Regions from separate parts of the Streptomyces sp. NPDC058279 genome, predicted to be linked through region 2. Evidence: riboswitches for the same ligand, from Rfam matches in the RefSeq annotation. Region 2 holds a riboswitch; each other region holds the start of a gene.

Region 1 (3,247 bases), on a different contig from region 2:
ACGGGCCCCAGCGGGTCGTCACCTTCCTGGTGCTGACCGTCGTCAGCGACACCGGGGCCTACGCGGTGGGCTGGCGCTTCGGCAAGACCAAGCTCGCCCCGCGCATCAGCCCCGGCAAGACCCGGGAGGGCCTGGCCGGCGCGGTGGCGTTCGCGATGGCGGCGGGCGCGCTGTGCATGGAGTTCCTCATCCACGACGGCGAATGGTGGCAGGGCCTGCTGCTGGGGCTGGCCGTCGCGGTCAGCGCCACCCTGGGCGACCTCGGCGAGTCGATGATCAAGCGGGACCTGGGCATCAAGGACATGGGCACCCTGCTCCCCGGTCACGGCGGCATCATGGACCGGCTCGACTCGCTGCTGCCGACCGCCCCGGTGGTGTGGCTGCTGCTCGCCGCGTTCGTCGGCACCGGCTGATACCCGCCCCCGGGGGCTCCGACCCGCGGGTTTTTCACCAGTGCGGCCCCGCTGAGCTGCGGCGACGTACACGCGAAGGCTTCGGGTGGGTCCGGGCGGTTACTCTTGAAAGGCGCGCTGCTTCTGCGGCGCGCCTTTCGTCTTACAAGGAGTACCCGCCATGGCCCGCCCCGTTCCGGGAGAGCTCACTTTCGTCGCCCCTCGCGGAGCGAAGAAGCCGCCCCGGCACCTCGCCGACATGACCCCGGCCGAACGCCGCGAGGCGGTCGCCGCGATCGGCGAGAAGCCGTTCCGGGCCAAGCAGCTCTCACAGCACTACTTCGCGCGGTACGCGCACGACCCCGCCGAGTGGACCGACATCCCGGCGGCCTCGCGGGAGCGGCTCCGCCAGGAGCTGCTGCCCGACCTGATGAGCGTCGTGCGGCACATCTCCTGCGACGAGGACACCACCCGCAAGACCCTGTGGAAGCTGCACGACGGCACCCTGGTGGAGTCCGTGCTGATGCGCTACCCCGACCGGGTCACCATGTGCATCTCCTCCCAGGCCGGCTGCGGCATGAACTGCCCGTTCTGCGCCACCGGCCAGGCCGGGCTGGACCGCAACCTGTCGACCGCCGAGATCGTGCACCAGATCGTCGACGGCATGCGCGCCCTGCGCGACGGCGAGGTCCCCGGAGGACCGGCCCGACTGTCGAACATCGTCTTCATGGGGATGGGCGAGCCGCTCGCCAACTACAACCGCGTCGTCGGCTCGATCCGCCGGCTGACCGACCCGGAGCCCGACGGCCTCGGCCTGTCGCAGCGCGGCATCACCGTCTCCACCGTCGGCCTGGTCCCGGCCATGTTGCGCTTCGCCGACGAGGGCTTCAAGTGCCGTCTCGCCGTCTCGCTGCACGCGCCCGACGACGAGCTGCGCGACACCTTGGTGCCGGTGAACACCCGCTGGAAGGTGCGCGAGGTGCTGGACGCGGCCTGGGAGTACGCCGAGAAGTCCGGCCGCCGCGTCTCGATCGAGTACGCCCTGATCCGGGACATCAACGACCAGGCGTGGCGCGGTGACCTGCTCGGCAGGCTGCTCAAGGGCAAGCGGGTCCACGTCAACCTGATCCCGCTGAACCCGACGCCCGGCTCGAAGTGGACCGCCTCGCGGCCCGAGGACGAGAAGGCGTTCGTCGAGGCGATCGCCCGGCACGGCGTCCCGGTGACCGTACGAGACACCCGCGGCCAGGAGATCGACGGCGCCTGCGGTCAGCTGGCCGCGTCCGAGCGCTGACCCCGCCCCGCCCGCCCCGGGCGGACTCTCCTGGGGGCCGGATCGGCCACGGGGTACCCTGTGGCCGAACCAATTGCATATTCCGACAGGGGAGCGCCACAGCGCTGAGAGTGCGGTAACCGTCATCCGCAGACCCTCTGAACCTCGCCCCGGTCATTCGGGGTAGGAAGTTCGGTCATTCACTCAAGCTGTTGCGCCCTGCCCGGCGACCGCTCGCATGGAGCGCCGGGCAGGGCCGCGTCTTCTCCTGGACATCCCAGGAGGAATTCACCAGTGAGCACCACCAAGAAGTTCGCGGGCGCGCTGCTCGCGACCGCGCTGGGCGTCACGACGCTCAGCGCCTGCGGCGGCGATGCCAAGGACAAGGCCGCGGGCGCGAGCGACGCGCCGAAGTCCAAGACCGTCACCCTCGTCTCCCACGACTCCTTCGCCGTGAGCGAGCCGGTCCTCAAGGAGTTCGAGCAGCAGAGCGGCTACACCGTCAAGGTGCTGAAGTCCGGGGACGCCGGCGCCGCGCTCAACCAGGAGATCCTCACCAAGGGCTCGCCGCGCGGCGACGTCTTCTTCGGCGTGGACAACACGCTGCTCTCCCGCGCCCTCGACAACGGCATCTTCACGCCCTACGAGGCCAAGGGCCTCGGCGACGTCAAGCCCGAGTACGTGCTCGACCGGCAGCACCGGGTCACCCCGGTGGACTCCGGCGACATCTGCGTCAACTACGACAAGCAGTATTTCGCGGACAAGAAGCTCGCCCCGCCGCAGACGCTGGACGACCTGATCAAGCCCGAGTACAAGAACCTGCTGGTCACCGAGAACGCCGCGACCTCCTCGCCCGGCCTCGGCTTCCTCCTCGCCTCCGTCGGCAAGTACGGCGACGAAGGCTGGAAGGACTACTGGAGCAAGCTCAAGGCCAACGGCGTCGAGGTCGTCGACGGCTGGGAACAGGCGTACAACGAGCGGTTCTCCGGCTCCGCCGGCGGCAAGAAGGCCAAGGGCGACCGGCCGCTGGTCGTCTCCTACGCCTCCAGCCCGCCGGCCGAGGTTCTCTACGCCGACCCGCAGCCGGCCGAGGCGCCGACGGGCGTCGCCACCGGCACCTGCTTCCGCCAGATCGAGTTCGCCGGCCTGCTCAAGGGCGCGAAGAACGAGGCGGGCGGCAAGGCGCTCCTCGATTTCCTGGTGAGCAAGAAGTTCCAGGAGGACATGCCGCTCCAGATGTTCGTGGACCCGGTGGTCAAGGACGCCAAGCTGCCGGAGGTGTTCACGAAGCACGGAGTGGTGATCGACAAGCCGGAGAACGTCGCGCCGGACGTCATCGCCAAGAACCGTGAGCAGTGGGTCAAGGCATGGTCCTCGCTCGTCGTGAAGTAGCACGCCGGAGCGCTCCCGCGGCCCCCGCTCCCGTCCCCGCGGGGCGGGAGCGCGGGCGGGCCACGGCCGTCAGGCTCGCCCTGATGGCCGTCCCGCTCGTCTTCTTCGGGCTGTTCTTCGCCTATCCCGTCGCCGCGATCGTCGGGCGCGGGCTCAAGACCGACGAGGGTTGGCAGTTCGGCCGGATCGC
Region 2 (3,247 bases):
CTCGGGGCCTTCGAAGGGACACTGGACGAGGCGCTCGACAGAATCCTCGCCGAGTCCCGGCAGAACGAGCAGAACGCCGGCTGACGGGACTGACTCCGACCGCCCCCACCCGGCCCCCTCACGCCGGCCCGGCTCGGCTCCGCTCGGCTCCGGTCAGCGCTTGCGCCGACGCCCTCGGCCACCGCGTGAGGGCTTCGCGGCCGGGGTGGTGCTCGGGTCCCCCGGCCGGTCGGCGGAAACCACCAGCGCCGCCAGGGCGGTGGTCACCGGTACGGAGGCCACGAGCCCGATGGAGCCGACCAATGTCCTGACGATCTCCTCGGCGACCAACTCACTGTTGGCCACCGCACCCATGCTGCTGTTCGCGATGGAGAAGAGAAGGAGCAAGGGGAGCGCCGCGCCGGCGTAGGCGAGCACCAGGGTGTTGACCACGGAGGCGATGTGGTCGCGTCCGATCCTGATGGCGGCTCGGTACAAGGCACGTGATCCCATGGTGGGATCGGCTTGGTGCAGCTCCCAGACCGCCGACGTCTGGGTGACCGTCACGTCGTCGAGCACGCCGAGGGATCCGATGATCACCCCCGCCAGCAACAGACCGCTCAGGTCGATGTCGGGATACAGGCCGTGGATCAGTCCCGTGTTGTCATCGGTGTTGCCACTGAGGAACCCCCATCCGATGAAGAGCGAACCCAACAGACCGATCAGCACCAGCGACGCCAGCGTGCCGAGAACGGCGACCGAGGTGCGTGCCGTCAGGCCGTGACACATGTAGAGCGCGATCAGCATGATCGCGCTGGCCCCGATGACGGCTACGACCAGCGGATTGGAGCCCTGCAGGATCGCCGGGAGGATGAACAGCGTCAGCACGCCGAAGCTGACGACCAGTGCCACCAGGGCGAACACGCCGCGCATCCGGCCGACCACGACGACGGCGATGGCGAAGATACCGGCCAGCAAGGCCAACGGGAGCTTCCGGTTCAGGTCGATGACCGAGTACTGGAGGTCCCGTGGGGCGTCCGGCGCGTAGGCCACCACCACCTCTTGGCCGTTCGACAACTGCCGCGGGGCTCCCGGCTGGACGATCTCCACGAAGGTGCGGCCCTTGTCCGGGCCGGTACCGACCTCGACGGTCGCCTTTTTGCACGCACCGGTCTGTTCCGCCGTGGCCTCGCGCCCCGAAGGGGTCGACGTGTCGCCCGTGGGTGGAACCTGCGAGGCGTTGACGGACTTGCAGTCCACACTCGCCAACGAGACGACCTTGCCCTGTTGGGTTTGCCGGTCGAACCCGACACCGGTCCGCTCGTGCGCGGGGGCTCCGCCCGGCCAGAGCACCACCATCCCGACGAAGACGGCGGCCGCGAAGGGGATCAATACGGCGGCGATGACCTTGCGCAGGTGCAGGGAGACAGGAGCCGCCGGGCCGTGCCCATGGCTGTGGGAATGGCCGTGCGCGGACCGGGGGGAGGGCGCGTGTGCGGATTCGTCGGCATGTCCGTGGTGCGTGTGTCCGTGGTCGGTGTGACCCGGGGGCTCGGGGGGACTGATGGGAGGTTGCGGCAAGGACGTCACCGACCGATCATCGCAAGAGATGAGGGGGGCCCACTGTTCAGCACGCCACAGATGACGCTAGCGTGGGGGCTACTTTGCACAACGCGGGAGCTCGGAGCACCGGGCTGAGAGGGCGCTGATCACCGTACGCACGCCGAAACGGCGGGTACGGGAGGAGGCTGCGTCGACCGCCGAACCTGTTACCGGGTAATGCCGGCGTAGGGAGATAGGTCTCATGACCATTCAGGATGCACGCACGCCTGCCGTCAGCCAGGACGCCGACGGCCAGACCGGGCGCGAGCCGGGCTGGCACAAGGGATATGTGGCGGGCTCCCGGCCCGACATCCGGGTGCCGGTCCGCCAGGTCCACCTCACCAACGGCAAGGACGTGACGCTCTACGACACGTCCGGTCCGTACACCGACCCGCAGATCGAGACCGACGTCCGCCGGGGTCTTCCCGCGCTCCGGGAGAACTGGATCATCGGGCGGGGGGACACCGAGGAGTACGCGGGCCGTCCCGTGCGCCCCGAGGACGACGGCATCAAGCACACCTCGCCGCGCGGTGGCCTCAAGAACCTCGACGCGGTCTTCCCGGGTCGCCCGCGCCAGCCCCGCCGCGGCCGGGGCGGCGCGGCGGTCACCCAGCTCGCGTACGCCCGCCGGGGCGAGATCACCCCGGAAATGGAGTACGTGGCGATCCGCGAGAACGTCTCCCCGGAGGTCGTCCGCGAGGAGATCGCCGCAGGTCGCGCCGTGCTTCCGGCCAACGTCAACCACCCGGAGATCGAGCCGATGATCATCGGCAAGCGGTTCCTGGTGAAGGTCAACGCCAACATCGGCAACTCCGCGGTCACCTCCTCCATCGAGGAGGAGGTCGACAAGATGACCTGGGCGACCAAGTGGGGCGCCGACACGGTCATGGACCTCTCCACCGGTCGCAACATCCACACGACGCGCGAGTGGGTGCTCCGCAACTCCCCGGTCCCGATCGGCACCGTTCCCCTCTACCAGGCGCTCGAAAAGGTCGACGGCCGCGCCGAAGAGCTGACGTGGGAGATCTACAAGGACACGGTCATCGAGCAGGCCGAGCAGGGCGTCGACTACATGACGGTGCACGCCGGCGTGCTGTTGCCGTACGTCCCGCTGACTGCCCGGCGCAAGACCGGCATCGTCTCCCGCGGCGGCTCGATCATGGCCGCGTGGTGCCTCGCCCACCACAAGGAGAACTTCCTCTACACGAACTTCGAGGAGCTCTGCGAGATCCTCGCGACGTACGACGTCACCTACTCGCTGGGCGACGGACTGCGCCCCGGTTCCATCGCCGACGCCAACGACGCCGCGCAGTTCGCGGAGTTGAAGACGCTGGGCGAGCTGAACACGATCGCCAAGCGGCACAACGTCCAGACGATGATCGAGGGCCCGGGCCACGTCCCGATGCACAAGATCAAGGAGAACATCGACCTCCAGCAGGAGATCTGCGAGGAGGCGCCGTTCTACACCCTCGGGCCGCTGACCACGGACGTCGCACCCGCGTACGACCACATCACCTCGGGCATCGGCGCGGCGATGATCGCCTGGTGGGGCACCGCGATGCTCTGCTACGTCACGCCCAAGGAGCATCTGGGTCTGCCCAACCGGGACGACGTGAAGACCGGCGTCATCACTTACAAGATCGCGGCGCACGCTGCTGACCTGGCG
Region 3 (3,247 bases), on a different contig from region 2:
GGCGCAGCCCAGCTCCATCGCCAGCGCGGCGTCCGACGCCGTACCGGCCCCCGCGTCCAGGATCACCGGCACGCCCGCCCGCTCCGTGATCAGTTCGAAGTTGTGCGGGTTGCGAATGCCCATCCCGGAGCCGATCGGCGAGCCCAGCGGCATGATCGCCGCGCAGCCCACGTCCTCCAGCTTCCGGGCCAGCACCGGGTCGTCGTTCGTGTACGGCAGCACCGTGAAGCCGTCGTCGACCAGGATCTCGGCGGCGTCCAGCAGCTCGACGCCGTCCGGCAGCAGGGTGCGTTCGTCCGCGACGACCTCCAGCTTGATCCAGTCCGTGCCCAGCGCCTCCCGGGCCAGGCGCGCCGTCAACACGGCCTCGCCCGCCGTGAAGCAGCCCGCCGTGTTCGGCAGCACCGCGATGCCGAGCTTGTCCAGCACCGACAGCACCGAGCCCTGGACCGTCGGGTCCAGCCGGCGCATGGCGACGGTCGTGAGTTCCGTACCGGAGGCGACCAGCGCGCGCTCCAGCACGTCCAGGCTCGGGGCGCCGCCCGTGCCCATGATCAGGCGGGAGGCGAAGCTCCGGCCGCCGAGGGTGAAGACGTCGTCCGCCATGGGTCAGCCTCCCTGCACCGCGGTCAGGACCTCGACCCGGTCGCCGTCGTCCAGCAGGGTGTGCGGCCACCGCCCGCGCGGCACGACCGTCTCGTTGAGGGCCGCGGCGACCCCCTTGGAGGCCACGGTCAAGCCGGCGACCACCGCGTCGAGCGTGGTGCCGGCCGCGACCTCGCGCGGCTCGCCGTTGACGGAGATGGTCATGCGTACGACTCCTGACGTGCCTCGGTGAACCGGCGCGGGGTGAAGGGGCGGGCGATCTCCGGCAGCGTGCCGGTGGCCAGCAGCTCCGCCATCACGTCGCCGGTGAGCGGGGTCAGCAGCACCCCGTTGCGGTAGTGCCCCGTCGCCAGGTGCAGACCGGGAAGCGCGGTCGGCCCCAGCAGCGGGGCGTTGTCGGGGGAGCCGGGCCGCAGCCCGGCCCGGGTCTCGGTCAGTGGCAGTTCGGTGATGCCCGGCACCAGCTCGTGGGCGTCGCGCAGCAGCTCGTAGACCCCGCCGGCGGTGACGGTGGTGTCCCAGCCCAGCTCCTCGCTGGTCGCGCCGACGACGAGTTCGCCGTTCTCCCGCGGCACGAGGTAGACGTGGCTGCCGCGCACGACCGCCCGTACGGTCCGGGACAGGAACGGCGCGTACGGGGCGGGCACCGTCAGCCGCAGCACCTGGCCCTTCACCGGCCGCACCGGGACCGCCACCTCCGGCGGCACCCCGGGCAACCGCCCCGAGAGCGAGCCCGCCGCCAGGACCGTCTGGCCGGCGCGGAGCTCCGTACCGTCGTCGAGCAGGGCGCCGGCGGCCCGGTCGCCGGAGACGAGGAGCCGGGCGGCGACCGCCCGGTGCACGGCCACACCGGCGCGTTCGCAGGCGGCCAGCAGCGCGGCCGTCAGGCGGCGCGGATCGACCTGGTGGTCGCCGTCGACCCGCAGCCCGCCGCGTACGCCCGGGGCCAGCATGGGCTCCAGGCGGCGACACTCGCGGCCGGTCAGCCACTGTGAGTCCAGCCCGCAGCGGCGCTGGAGGGCGTGCAGCTCCCGCAGGTGGAGGCGGTCGTCGGCGTCGAGCGCGACGGCGAGGGTGCCGCAGGCCCGGTAGCCGATGTCCATGCCGCCGCTCGCCTCGGCGAGTTCGGCGGCGAACTCCGGGTAGCGGGCGGCGGAGGCGACATTGAGCCCGAGCAGGGTCTCCTCGCCGTAGTGCAGCTCGGTGACGGCGGCGAGCATGCCGGCCGCGACCTGGGCGGCGCCGCCGCCGGGGGCCGGGTCGGCCAGTACGGTCCGCAGTCCGCGCCGGGCGGCGCGCCAGGCGGTGACCAGGCCGATGATGCCGCCCCCGATGACGAGGACGTCGGACCCCTTCGGGGATCCCCTCCGAGACGAGTGCATGGGCGTCCAGCCCCTCCCTTCGCCGGCATGACCCGGATCAGGTTCGTACGGTCGGAGGCCGGCCAGCCTCCCTCTCAGCCCGGTGCGTCCGGACTCCCGCGATAGGTACGGTGGCCAGACTAACCCCGCCGCGCACGCCGGGTAAGGCTGCCTCCCCCGGGCATGTTCCTGATGAAACGTCAGAAGATTAGGGTGGGCCGCGTGAGCGAGCAGACGGAACAGACTCAGAGCGGCGTCGTCATCGTCGGTGCCGGAATGGCCGGGGTGCAGACCGCGGTCGCCCTGCGGGAACAGGGCTTCACCGGCCCCGTGACGCTGCTGGGAGCCGAACCCCACCAGCCCTACGACCGGCCCCCGCTGTCCAAGGCGGTGCTGCTCGGCAAGGCCGAGGGCTCCGCCTTCGACGTGGACTTCGAGGCCCTCGGCATCGGCCTGCGGCTCGGCGTCGAGGTCACCGGGCTACGGGCCGAAGCGCGCGTCGTGGACACCGAGGCGGGCCCGGTCCCGTACGACGTCCTCGTCCTGGCGACCGGCGCCCGCCCGCTGACCCTGCCCGGCTCCGACGGGGTCCCCGGCGTGCACCTGCTGCGCACGCTGGACGACGCGACCCGGCTGCGGCCGGTGCTCGCGGCGGCGCCGCCGGTGGTGGTGGTCGGCGCCGGGTGGATCGGCGCGGAGTTCGCGACGGCGGCCCGGGAGGCGGGCTGCCCGGTGACCGTGGTCGAGGCGGCGGAGCGGGTGCTGGCCGGTGCCGTGCCGGCGGAGGTCGCCGAGCCGATGGGGCGCTGGTACGCCGAGGCGGGCGCGGAACTGCTGACCGGGGCCCGGGTGGCGTCCGTGGAGGAGGGCCGGGTCCATCTGGCGGACGGGCGGACGCTGGAGGCGGGCGCGGTCGTCGTCGGCGTCGGGGCGCGGCCGGCGACGGACTGGCTGGCCGGATCCGGGGTCGAGCTGGGCGCGGACGGGTCGGTCACCGCCGACTCCCGGCTGCGGACCTCCGTGCCGGGCGTGTACGCGGTCGGGGACTGCGCGTCGTTCCCCTCGGCGCGGTACGGGCAGCGGCTGCTGGTCCACCACTGGGACAACGCGCTCCAGGGCCCGAGGGTGGTCGCGGCGAACGTGGTCGCGGGGGAGGCGGTGGAGACCGAGCCCTACGACCCGGTGCCGTACTTCTGGTCGGAGCAGTTCGGGCGGTTCGTGCAGTACGCGGGACACCACGGCGGGGCGGACGAGATGGTGTGGCGCGGCGATCCGGCCGG

The links. Region 2 has a riboswitch for thiamine pyrophosphate ahead of thiC (phosphomethylpyrimidine synthase ThiC). Riboswitches for the same ligand answer to the same signal wherever they lie in the genome.
Region 1: linked by a shared signal. The riboswitch ahead of ACFVXJ_RS22365 (thiamine ABC transporter substrate binding subunit) and the one ahead of thiC (phosphomethylpyrimidine synthase ThiC) in region 2 are both predicted to bind thiamine pyrophosphate.
Region 3: linked by a shared signal. The riboswitch ahead of thiO (glycine oxidase ThiO) and the one ahead of thiC (phosphomethylpyrimidine synthase ThiC) in region 2 are both predicted to bind thiamine pyrophosphate.

What each region holds. Positions count from the first base shown of each region.
Region 1 covers NZ_JBHVYA010000012.1:89,959-93,205, reverse strand. The annotation lists gene ACFVXJ_RS22375 (phosphatidate cytidylyltransferase) at 1-413, shown strand, start outside; gene rlmN (23S rRNA (adenine(2503)-C(2))-methyltransferase RlmN) at 574-1,686, shown strand; TPP riboswitch at 1,764-1,873, shown strand; gene ACFVXJ_RS22365 (thiamine ABC transporter substrate binding subunit) at 1,960-3,057, shown strand; gene ACFVXJ_RS22360 (ABC transporter permease) at 3,141-3,247, shown strand, end outside.
Region 2 covers NZ_JBHVYA010000004.1:304,405-307,651, forward strand. The annotation lists gene ACFVXJ_RS11175 (SsgA family sporulation/cell division regulator) at 1-84, shown strand, start outside; gene ACFVXJ_RS11180 (YibE/F family protein) at 154-1,560, opposite strand; TPP riboswitch at 1,643-1,790, shown strand; gene thiC (phosphomethylpyrimidine synthase ThiC) at 1,784-3,247, shown strand, end outside.
Region 3 covers NZ_JBHVYA010000002.1:111,895-115,141, reverse strand. The annotation lists gene ACFVXJ_RS05275 (thiazole synthase) at 1-606, opposite strand, end outside; gene thiS (sulfur carrier protein ThiS) at 610-810, opposite strand; gene thiO (glycine oxidase ThiO) at 807-1,988, opposite strand; TPP riboswitch at 1,986-2,098, opposite strand; gene ACFVXJ_RS05260 (NAD(P)/FAD-dependent oxidoreductase) at 2,190-3,247, shown strand, end outside.